3 regions of the Pseudoalteromonas agarivorans genome follow, and region 1 is predicted to be linked to each of the others. Evidence: predicted binding sites of a transcription regulator. Region 1 holds the regulator's gene; each other region holds the start of a gene.

Region 1 (3,286 bases):
TAAATACCTTCTTCGTTAATGTTGGTCCACGTTTCGTTGATAAACCCCGGATTGGCATCTTTTTTAACGGCAAAATCGGGTACCCACCAAGAGTGAATAACATCATCAGAGGTCATTAAAAAACGCACCTTTTGATTAATTGGCAGTACTAAAGGTTTATCAACCTCAAGTAAATAATTAGGGTTTTTATTAGCAAGGTTGGCTATTTCGTCTTGAGGGGTAGATAAAATAGAGTAAAACTCTACGTCTTCGCCCATATATTCATAATGCCACTTCCACTGTGACCCTGTAATTTTAATGGTTAAGTCGGCCTTACTGGCATCTTCCATCGCAATGAGGGTTTTAGTGGCAGGGATTGCCATGGCAATTAAAATAACAAACGGAATGGCAGTCCAAAGAATTTCTACTTTGGTACTTTCATGAAATTGGGCAGGAACTGCCCCTTTAGATTTACGGTGATGAATCAGTGCCCAAAACATTATTGCGAACACTATCACCCCAATCACACAACATATTAAAAATATGGTCATGTGTAGCTGATATACATTATTACTTATATCGGTTACGCCCTTGCGCATATTGTATTGGCTATTAGCCAGCACTTGCTGCGGGAACATAATCAACACAAGCCACAAGGTAGAGGTCAGTTTACCCATGTGACGGCTCCTTTGATGCTATTGCGAATGCAAAGCGAAGAGGCATACGGCTTAAACGCCAATTCGTTATTTTTATTTTTTAACCAATCTTATTTTTAATTGGTATCGCTAGGACAACAAAAGGTTTGTGTATATTGTGTGTTCTCATAACTAAAAAGCTGTGAGTTATTGTTAGTCCAGCACATTAATGATTAGCTAAAAAACGTACAACAAGCAAGTTTTAGTATAAAAAACAATCAAGTGATATTTTAAAATTGACTAAATGACGGCGTATTAAATTGTTATTTAACAGCCAAGATACGAGCAAAATTAAGGGATGTAACACGCTTAGGAAGATAAAAGTATGAGTGAAAAAAAGTTTACAGCCTAAATAATTTTAGGGCGCTTTGAGGTGGGGGAAGGTTTGTTTTTAAAACAAAAATGCACACTAAAAAGTGCGCATTTATAGATATTACTTAAAAATTACATCCAGTCGGCATTTCTTATTACGCCAACGGCTAACCCTTCAATATTAAAAGATTCGTTTTCAAGGTCTACCTCTATAGGCGTAAACTCTTCGTTTTCGGCGTGTAATAATACTTTTCGGCCTGCTTTTTCTAGGCGTTTTACGGTTACGTCTTCATCTACTCGTGCAACCACAACTTGGCCGTTTTCTGCTGTTTGAGTACGGTGTACGGCAAGTAAGTCACCATCCATAATACCTATATCTTTCATACTCATGCCGTTAACACGCAGTAAAAAGTCGGCGGCTGGTTTAAACATAAGTGGGTCTATTTTACAGTGACTCTCAACATGCTCTTGCGCCAAAATAGGCGAACCCGCTGCAACTCTACCTATTAATGGCAGACCCAGTTGCTCAGGCTCCTCTTCTTCAACCAATTGAATACCACGGCTTGCGCCTGGTTTCATTTTAATAACACCTTTTTTGGCAAGCGCTTTTAAGTGCTCTTCTGCGGCATTGGCACTTTTAAAACCGAGTGTTTGCGCAATTTCGGCACGTGTAGGAGGCATACCAGTGTCTTTAATAAAAACTTTTATTAGTTCGAGTATTTGAGCTTGGCGTTTAGTTAATGGTCGCATACAACTGGTTTTCCATACAGTACATTTAACTGTGAGTATATACAGTTAAATAAAAATCGCAAATTTAAATTGTGCTTTAAAATAGCTAAATACACCGCACCTGGATAAATTTTAGGTAATTACAGACGTTCAGTATTTAAAATGCTATAAATTTGCTTTCAATATAAAGGAGTAATTATGAGTATTTGGCATCAACCCATCACATTAGAGCTTTGCAAACAGTTAGATGAGGGAATAAACGGCCAAGGCACGCTAATGAAAACCATGGGCATAGAAATAACCGAAATAGGAGATGATTACCTAGTGGCTACCATGCCCGCAATTCCTGAGCATCATAATCCTATTGGTATGGTACACGGTGGCGCAAATGTGGTACTTGCCGAAACCGTAGCAAGCTACGCCGCTAACTTTGTAGTGGACTTTACAAAATTTTATTGTGTTGGACAGGAAATTAGCGCCAGCCACTTAAAGGCCTCTCGAAATGGCACTTTAACCGCCGTTACTCGTGCATTTCATATTGGTAAGCGCAGTTCTGTATGGGAAATAAAAATAACCAATAGCCGCGGCGAGCTTTGCTGCGTATCAAAAATGACCGCAGCGGTTGTCGAGCGCAAATAGTTAACTATGGCTACTTTTCGATAGGGTAAATCGTTATTTCCATACCAGCGCCAATTGCAGATATACGTAGCAGTGTATCTGCATGTAGAGCTTGGTTAAAACACTTAGGTGACGTGCCCGACTCAAAGCCTATATCAAACGTTCTGCGCGAACAGCTTAGCCACTGCTTAAGCGCATTACGTGAACACGACTCTATTAATTCACATAAGTGGTTGATTGCTTTGTCTGGCGTGGTTATATCACCTGAGGCTTCAATACGCGCCAATTGACGATATTCGTCTTTGTCATAATGCAAAACCATCGCGTTTTTCTTTAAGTCTGCCACTAGGGCGCTAATATCTTGTTTAGACTCAAGCTCTAGATCTACATTTAAAAATTGAATTTCCGACATTGTCTGCTTTTTACCCTCTTATAGTTTCATCGCAAACTTTAACGCAGTTTTACTTTTATACCAAATCAACTAAGCGCTAAACATGGCTTTATTCATAGAAAATACCTGTTTAAACGCCATTGGCACCTAATTTGCCTTATAAAACGGGTTAGGCTAGTTACGCTTAATTTTACCGTTTATGTATGAAAGTTATACACACACTGTGTAATTAAACGCTTCAGGAGGACAATTATGGTAGATCATGGCCCGCAAATTAAAAACGACGATCAGTACGATGCGCTTCGAGATGAAGGCATGAGCAAACAAAAAGCCGCGCGCATTGCTAATAGCAATACTCATAAAACCGCTGTTAAAGGCGGCAAAGCCTCAAAGTATGAGCAGCGCACTAAAAAGCAGCTGTACAATAAAGCTAAAGAGCTCGGCATTAGCGGCCGCTCAAAAATGAGCAAACAAGGGCTAATAAATGCCTTACGTGAGCATTAAACACAGCCTCACTGATTTTTTACCGCTCCTTTTTATTATTTTTATAAAGTTAGAGTAA
Region 2 (3,286 bases), on a different contig from region 1:
CCCGGCGGGCCAAATATTAATAGATGATCGAGCGCTTCACCGCGGCTGCGCGCTGCCTCTATAAATATTTCCATTTGCTGCTTAACATGCGGCTGACCTTTGTAGTCGGCTAAAAGCTTGGGCCTTATTGCGCGGTCTATGGTGTCTTCGTTGGTTTTTTCGCTCGCGTCAATTAAACGATCAGCTTCAATCATGGGTTACTCACAACATTGATTTTAAAGATTCTTTAATAAGAACCTCAGTAGACATATCGGGTTTACTTACCGATTTTACTGCTTTTTGCGCCTGTGGCAATTTATAACCAAGCGCAACAAGTGCCGATACGGCATCGTCTGCAGCATTATTGGCAATTGTTGCATCGCTAGGAGGCTCTATAACGGCATTATCGCTAAATGGCGTAAATAAATCGTTACCCCAATCTTTTAAGCGGTCTTTCATTTCAAGCACTAAACGCTCAGCAGTTTTTTTACCCACACCCGGTAATTTAACCAATGTTGTGGCATCTTCGTTGTTTACGCAACTAACAAATTGTTGCGCCGACATGCCCGACAAAATAGCTAAGCCTAGTTTAGGGCCCACACCATTTGCTTTTAATAGTTCTCTAAAAAGCGCGCGCTCGGTTTTATTATTAAAGCCAAATAATAGTTGTGCGTCTTCGCGTACTACAAAGTGCGTGTACACTATGGCGTTTTCACCAATATTAGGTAAGTCGTAAAAACAGGTCATGGGCATTTGTACTTCGTAGCCTACGCCGCTTACTTCTAATAAAATTTCAGGCGGCTGCTTTTCAACTAAAATGCCATTTAAACGGCCAATCATATTTATTTCCTTAAACGTCCTCTAACGGTTTTGCTTGCGCTACCCGCTAGTTTTATTAAATTTTGTTCTGAGTGCGCATGGCAAATTGCAATGGCAAGCGCATCGGCCGCATCGGCTTGCGGTGTGCCAGGTAATTTTAAAATATTTTTGACCATGTGTTGCACTTGCGACTTATCGGCGCCGCCATTACCTACCACAGCTTGTTTAATTTGCCGTGCTGAGTATTCAAATACGGGTAAGTCGGCCATAGAGGCTCCCACTATCGCGGCTCCTCGGGCTTGACCAAGTTTTAGCGCGGCATCCGGGTTATGCGCCATAAATACTTTTTCTATGGCAAAGGTTTCGGGGGAGAACTGCTCTATTATTTGCGTGATCCCTTGGTAGATCATTTTTAATCGTATGGGGAACTCATGCTCGGCTAATTTAATACAACCGCTTCCTAAATAGGTAAATTTAGCACCTTGATGCGCAACCACACCATAACCGGTTAAACGTGAACCTGGGTCTATCCCTAAAATAATGGCCAAACAGCACACTCATTATTGTTATTTTTCAATAACGGTAATAATGCCAGAGCACTGTATAAATTACCAGTGGCGAGTAAAAACAAAAACGCCCGCAACTTAGTGCGGGCGTTTAGCGTTAAAAGTATAGCTTAGGCTAAAGCACGTACTAAGCCTTGGGTATTTTGTTTAAGTTTACGGGCAATCATAAAGTAGCCAAGCGCGGCTACAAACACCCCGCCCGACACTGGCCCTATTAGCCAAATTGCCGGGTGCAACTTACCGGCTAAGTCAAACATTTGCTGCTGAACAATCAATAAGGCTATATCACTAAATAATGCGGCTACAAACCCAGCTAAGCCACCTAATAGCAAAAACTCATAAAGCGTCGCATTTTTTATTAACCGCCCTTTGGCGCCTAACGTTCGCAGTATTACTATTTCTTGCATTCGCTCGCCAAGGCTCGCTTGCACCTGAGATATAAGCACTAATGCGCCACACAAAACAACAATAGCAAGCACAAAGCCAATAGCTAACGACACCTGCTCAATGGTTGATTGTATTTGCTTAACAAAGTTATCTACATCAATGGCGGTAATGGTTGGATAGCTGCGCAGTAACTGGCTAAACGCTTTCTTTTGCTCTGGCTCTATACGCACAGATGAAATATACGTAGCCGGAAAATCTTTTAGCACATCAGGGCTTAAAATAATAAAAAAGTTAGGTTTTAGCGTAGCCCAATTTACTTTACGCACACTGGTAATTTTAGCGTCAAATGATTGCGCACCAATTAAAAATGTTAAGGTGTCGCCTATTTCTACGTCTAGGCGCTCCAACATAGACTCCTCAACCGATGCCTCACCCACTGCGCCTTCGCCAAACCACTGCCCTTGCACAATTTCGTTTTGGGCTGGCACATTATCAAGCCAGGTTAGGTTAAGCTCACGGCCGATGCCCGAACGCGCTTCTTCATCTTTTTTCTCGTTATCTTGCAACGACACTTTACGCGCCACAAGCTCGCCATTTACCGCATTTACTCGCCCACGAATGGTCGGGTAAAAATCCGAAACTAAAATATCGTTCTCTGCTAGGTAATTATTTACAGGCTCAAGTTCGTTTTGCGTAATATTAACTAAAAATGCATTAGGCGCATCGGCGGGTAATTGAGACTGCCAATCTGAGATCATGTCATTTTTAAGCACAATCAAAAACAATAGCAATTTTATCGCCAACGAAAAGCTAATAAGCTGCACCGCATTTACGTTGGCACGTTTTTGTATAGAAGCAATAGCTAACGACCAACTATTGCCTGGTTTTAAACCTAATTTACGTCCACCGCCAAATATTAATTTTGAAATAACAAACAAAACCGCAATCAAAGCAAGCGTGGAGACAAATAAAATAAGCGTTATTTTAATGTTGTTACTAAATAACCACATTAATAAAAACACCGTAAGCGCGCTTAAACCTAAGTGCACACGGCTTACCGCTAGTCTGTCGCCTAAATTACGGCGCAATACTCTAAGCGGTGGAATATCAAATAAATCAAGCAGTGGCTTAATAGAGAACATAACTGCACATATAACGCCTGTGCTAATGGCCACCAGCCAAGGTTTAAACCCGGCGGCAGGTAAGCTCATATCCATGCTTTTTGCTAAGTAACCAGTGGCTATTTCTTGTAAACCGTAGCCTATGGCTAAACCCACAATAACCGCTAAAGCACACACCATGAGTAAGTGCATAAAATATATTTTACGAATTAATGCACGGCTTCCGCCAAGTGTTTTCATCATTGCTACAGGGTCGTATTGGCGCTCACAATAACGCTTTGCCGACACAGCAATAGCAACCGTAGCCAAAATAATACCCAGCAAACCGGCCAGTAATAAAAAGCTTTCTGCACGGTTTAAGCTATTTGATATGGGTGATTGCCTATCTTTGACGCCATACCAACGTTGGTTTTC
Region 3 (3,286 bases), on a different contig from region 1:
AGGCACTGATAAGCTCTTCTAAGTTTTCTACGCGAGCTCGGCCTTTTTCGCCTTTTTCAGCTTGATACATAGCCATAAGGCCAGAGGTTTGAATAGCGTATTTGGCTTGCTCTTGCAGTGTAAGGTCGCTAATTTTATCTTCTATGTGCTCTACCAACTCTACAAATTTTGTAACAGCGCTTGCCGCACGACCCGATAAATGTTGTTGTTCAACAATTGCTTTAGCTGCGTACCAAAGAGGCAGAGACTCAGCACGCGCACAGTCGCGTATATGGCTAAGTGTTTTATCGCCAATACCGCGCGCAGGGGTGTTAATTACACGCTCAAATGCGGCGTCGTCTTGGCGGTTTCCTACCAATCGTAAGTACGATAGCGCATCTTTAATTTCTTGACGTTCGAAGAATCGCATACCACCGTAAATACGGTATTTTAAGCCTTCTTGTAGCATGGCTTCCTCGAGTACACGAGATTGCGCGTTACTACGGTATAAAATAGCGGCGTCTTGCAACGCATTACCAGCATTTAACCAGCTGCGTAGCTTGCTGCTTACAAAGCGGGCTTCGTCTAGCTCGTTAAAGGCGGCATAAATTGATATAGGCTCGCCTTCGTTACCATCGGTCCAAAGGCTTTTACCCATGCGCTCTGAATTATTTTTAATTAGCGCATTAGATGCTTTTAGAATGGTCGCGGTTGAGCGGTAGTTTTGCTCAAGACGAATAGTTTCGGCGTCAAAATCAGTTAAAAAGCGTTTAATGTTTTCTATTTTAGCGCCGCGCCAACCGTAAATACTTTGGTCATCGTCGCCTACAATCATAATGCTTTGTGTATCACCAGCAAGTAGCTTTAACCATGCGTATTGAATGGTATTGGTATCTTGGAACTCGTCTACCAGCATGTGGGCAAAGCGCTGCTGGTAATGGCGAAGTAGCGTAGGGTTATTTTTAAGTACTTCGTAGCTACGTAGCAGTATTTCTGCAAAATCGACTAAACCTGCACGGTCACACGCTTCTTGATACGCGGCATATACACGCAGCATCATTTGCTCGTTTATATCGTAGGCTTGAATATCTTTAGGGCGCAGGGCTTCATCTTTTTTAGCACTGATGTACCAGCCAAATTGTTTGGCGGGCCACTTTTTGTCATCAATATTCATTGATTTTAATAAGCGCTTGATCATTCTAAGTTGATCGTCAGAGTCTAAAATTTGAAAGGCTTCTGGTAGGTTTGCTTCTCGATGGTGAGCGCGCAAAATACGGTGTGATAGACCATGGAATGTACCAATCCACATGCCACCGACAGGGGCTTTTAGGGTTTCTTCAACACGGGTGCGCATTTCTTTAGCGGCTTTATTAGTAAAGGTAACCGCAAAAATACTATAAGCAGAGGCTTGCTCAACCTGCATTAACCACGCGATACGATGAACTAAAACACGTGTTTTACCCGAACCAGCACCTGCTAATACCAGCATGTTTTGTAGTGGGGCTGCAACGGCATCGCGTTGTTTGTCATTTAAGCCATCGAGTAATTCAGAAACGTCCATCGTTACGCCTTTTCAATCAATAATGAGGGCAGTATAACAGGTGTTTTTGTTAGGCTAAATAAAATACTGTTTTTATGAACAGCTATTCTAAAAATACTTGTAAAACTAATCGCTTAGTCGCTTTTTTGTACTCTTAAGTAACGATAATTAATAATAAAAATAATCAAATTGACCTATATTTAGTAAAAAATACTAAAGCAGTTATTTAGTAGTAATTTAACTATTTGATTTTTAAGCTTTAATAAATTGGCATAAAGTGTGATAGTAAGTAAATAACTAAAACTTAAAATTAAAATTAATTAACTACAGAGGTGAGTATGGCTGATCAAGGTTCTGGCGGTAATGTTATTGCAGCGTTGTGCAATATATTTTTTCCTGGTTTAGGGCAATTGGTACAAGGGCGAATTTTAGCCGCTATCTTTTTTGCGCTAGCTATTATAATTAGTTACGCACTTATTTATGTATTAGTAGGCTTCGTACTCGTGCCTATTATTTATTTATGGTCGATTATAGATGCTGCACGTTTTAGATCGCGAAGTTAGCTTTTATGTCACCTATTTAAATAGCGCCCATTGGCGCTATTTTGCGTTTTAGGGTCGGTGTTTAAGGCTATTTATGGGTATAATTAGTGCATTAGCGTTTTAAAAGTAAAAATTATGGAATATCAATTTATACGTGACCCCATTAGTGGGCTGCGCATTAAAATAAGTAGCGAGCATGCCCTAATTGGCCGCTGGTTAAACGAAGAAATTGGCAAAGAAAAAGTCGCGATGGTACAAGCACTTATTAGCTCGGTAAAAACAAGTTACGAGCCAATAACGTTAAAAGGCCAAGAGATAGACTTAATACTCTCTAAAGACGAAGCCTTATTTGAAGCCCATGCTCTACACCAAGACAGCGAAGATTTAGTCGCCTATCAAGATGATGACTTAATGCTTGAAGAAAATGGCCTAGTGAGTGGTTGTGGCTTTGAAGATTTTATAGATTTAATAGAGTCGTGGGCTGAGTTTAGTGGCTCGCGTTAAACGTTTAAAAGGCCAACCTAGTTGGCCTTTTTTGTAATATCAATGGTGTAAAGTTATTAGACATTTATAGCGCTCTATTTAGCCCCCTAGAATGATTAAATATTTAAGTCGATTGGTATAACTACAGATTATTGATTTTCTATTGATTTAACGCCAGCTAATAATAGCTCCTCTGTTAAACGTACTTTGTAATTAGGGTTTGCGTATTGAAAATACACAACGCTACTTTTATCAATTACAAATACAGCCGGTACAGGTAAAGCGACGTTTACCTTGCCTTGGGCATCAACAAAGTTAACACCGCGCTTATTGCGATAGATAGCGGCTGTTTTATCATCTAAAAAATAAGCTAAACCTAAGGCTTTTGTTAGGGTTAAGCTATCATCTGAAAGCAGTAAATAATTTGGTGAACTTATTTTACTTTGGGCTAGTTTTTCTGGACTATCTGGCGATACTGCAATAATTTGCGCGTTTAAATTAGCGAGTTGCTGCTCAATTTTTTGTATATTAGCCAGTTGCTTTGAGCAATAAGGACACCAACCTCCGCGGTAAATAATAAGCACCGTTGTTTTTTCAGCAAAGCGCTTTTGTAACTCTACATTATTACCATGTTGATCTTTGAGCGTTATATTAGGCACGCTTAAGCCCGGTAATAATGGTGATACTTGCTCGGGGGCTGCAGCAATTCCTTCTGTACTTGCTTGCGCATTCGTTACTAAAA

Evidence for each region. The regulator LexA, encoded in region 1, represses DNA repair genes until DNA is damaged. The targets are predictions, from matches to a motif close to TACTGTATNNNNATACAGTA.
Region 2: the regulator LexA is predicted to act here: its motif matches at 1,396-1,415, upstream of ruvC (crossover junction endodeoxyribonuclease RuvC).
Region 3: the regulator LexA is predicted to act here: its motif matches at 1,605-1,624, upstream of uvrD (DNA helicase II).

The regions. Positions count from the first base shown of each region.
Region 1 covers NZ_JANIGJ010000012.1:80,340-83,625, forward strand. The annotation lists gene coxB (cytochrome c oxidase subunit II) at 1-656, opposite strand, end outside; gene lexA (transcriptional repressor LexA) at 1,119-1,736, opposite strand; gene NQT65_RS17800 (PaaI family thioesterase) at 1,914-2,354, shown strand; gene NQT65_RS17805 (hypothetical protein) at 2,365-2,745, opposite strand; gene NQT65_RS17810 (DUF7218 family protein) at 2,977-3,228, shown strand.
Region 2 covers NZ_JANIGJ010000001.1:943,906-947,191, forward strand. The annotation lists gene ruvB (Holliday junction branch migration DNA helicase RuvB) at 1-194, opposite strand, end outside; gene ruvA (Holliday junction branch migration protein RuvA) at 202-819, opposite strand; gene ruvC (crossover junction endodeoxyribonuclease RuvC) at 822-1,346, opposite strand; gene NQT65_RS04155 (ABC transporter permease) at 1,475-3,286, opposite strand, start outside.
Region 3 covers NZ_JANIGJ010000009.1:5,244-8,529, forward strand. The annotation lists gene uvrD (DNA helicase II) at 1-1,540, opposite strand, end outside; gene NQT65_RS15640 (hypothetical protein) at 1,858-2,082, shown strand; gene NQT65_RS15645 (YacL family protein) at 2,197-2,565, shown strand; gene NQT65_RS15650 (peroxiredoxin-like family protein) at 2,694-3,286, opposite strand, start outside.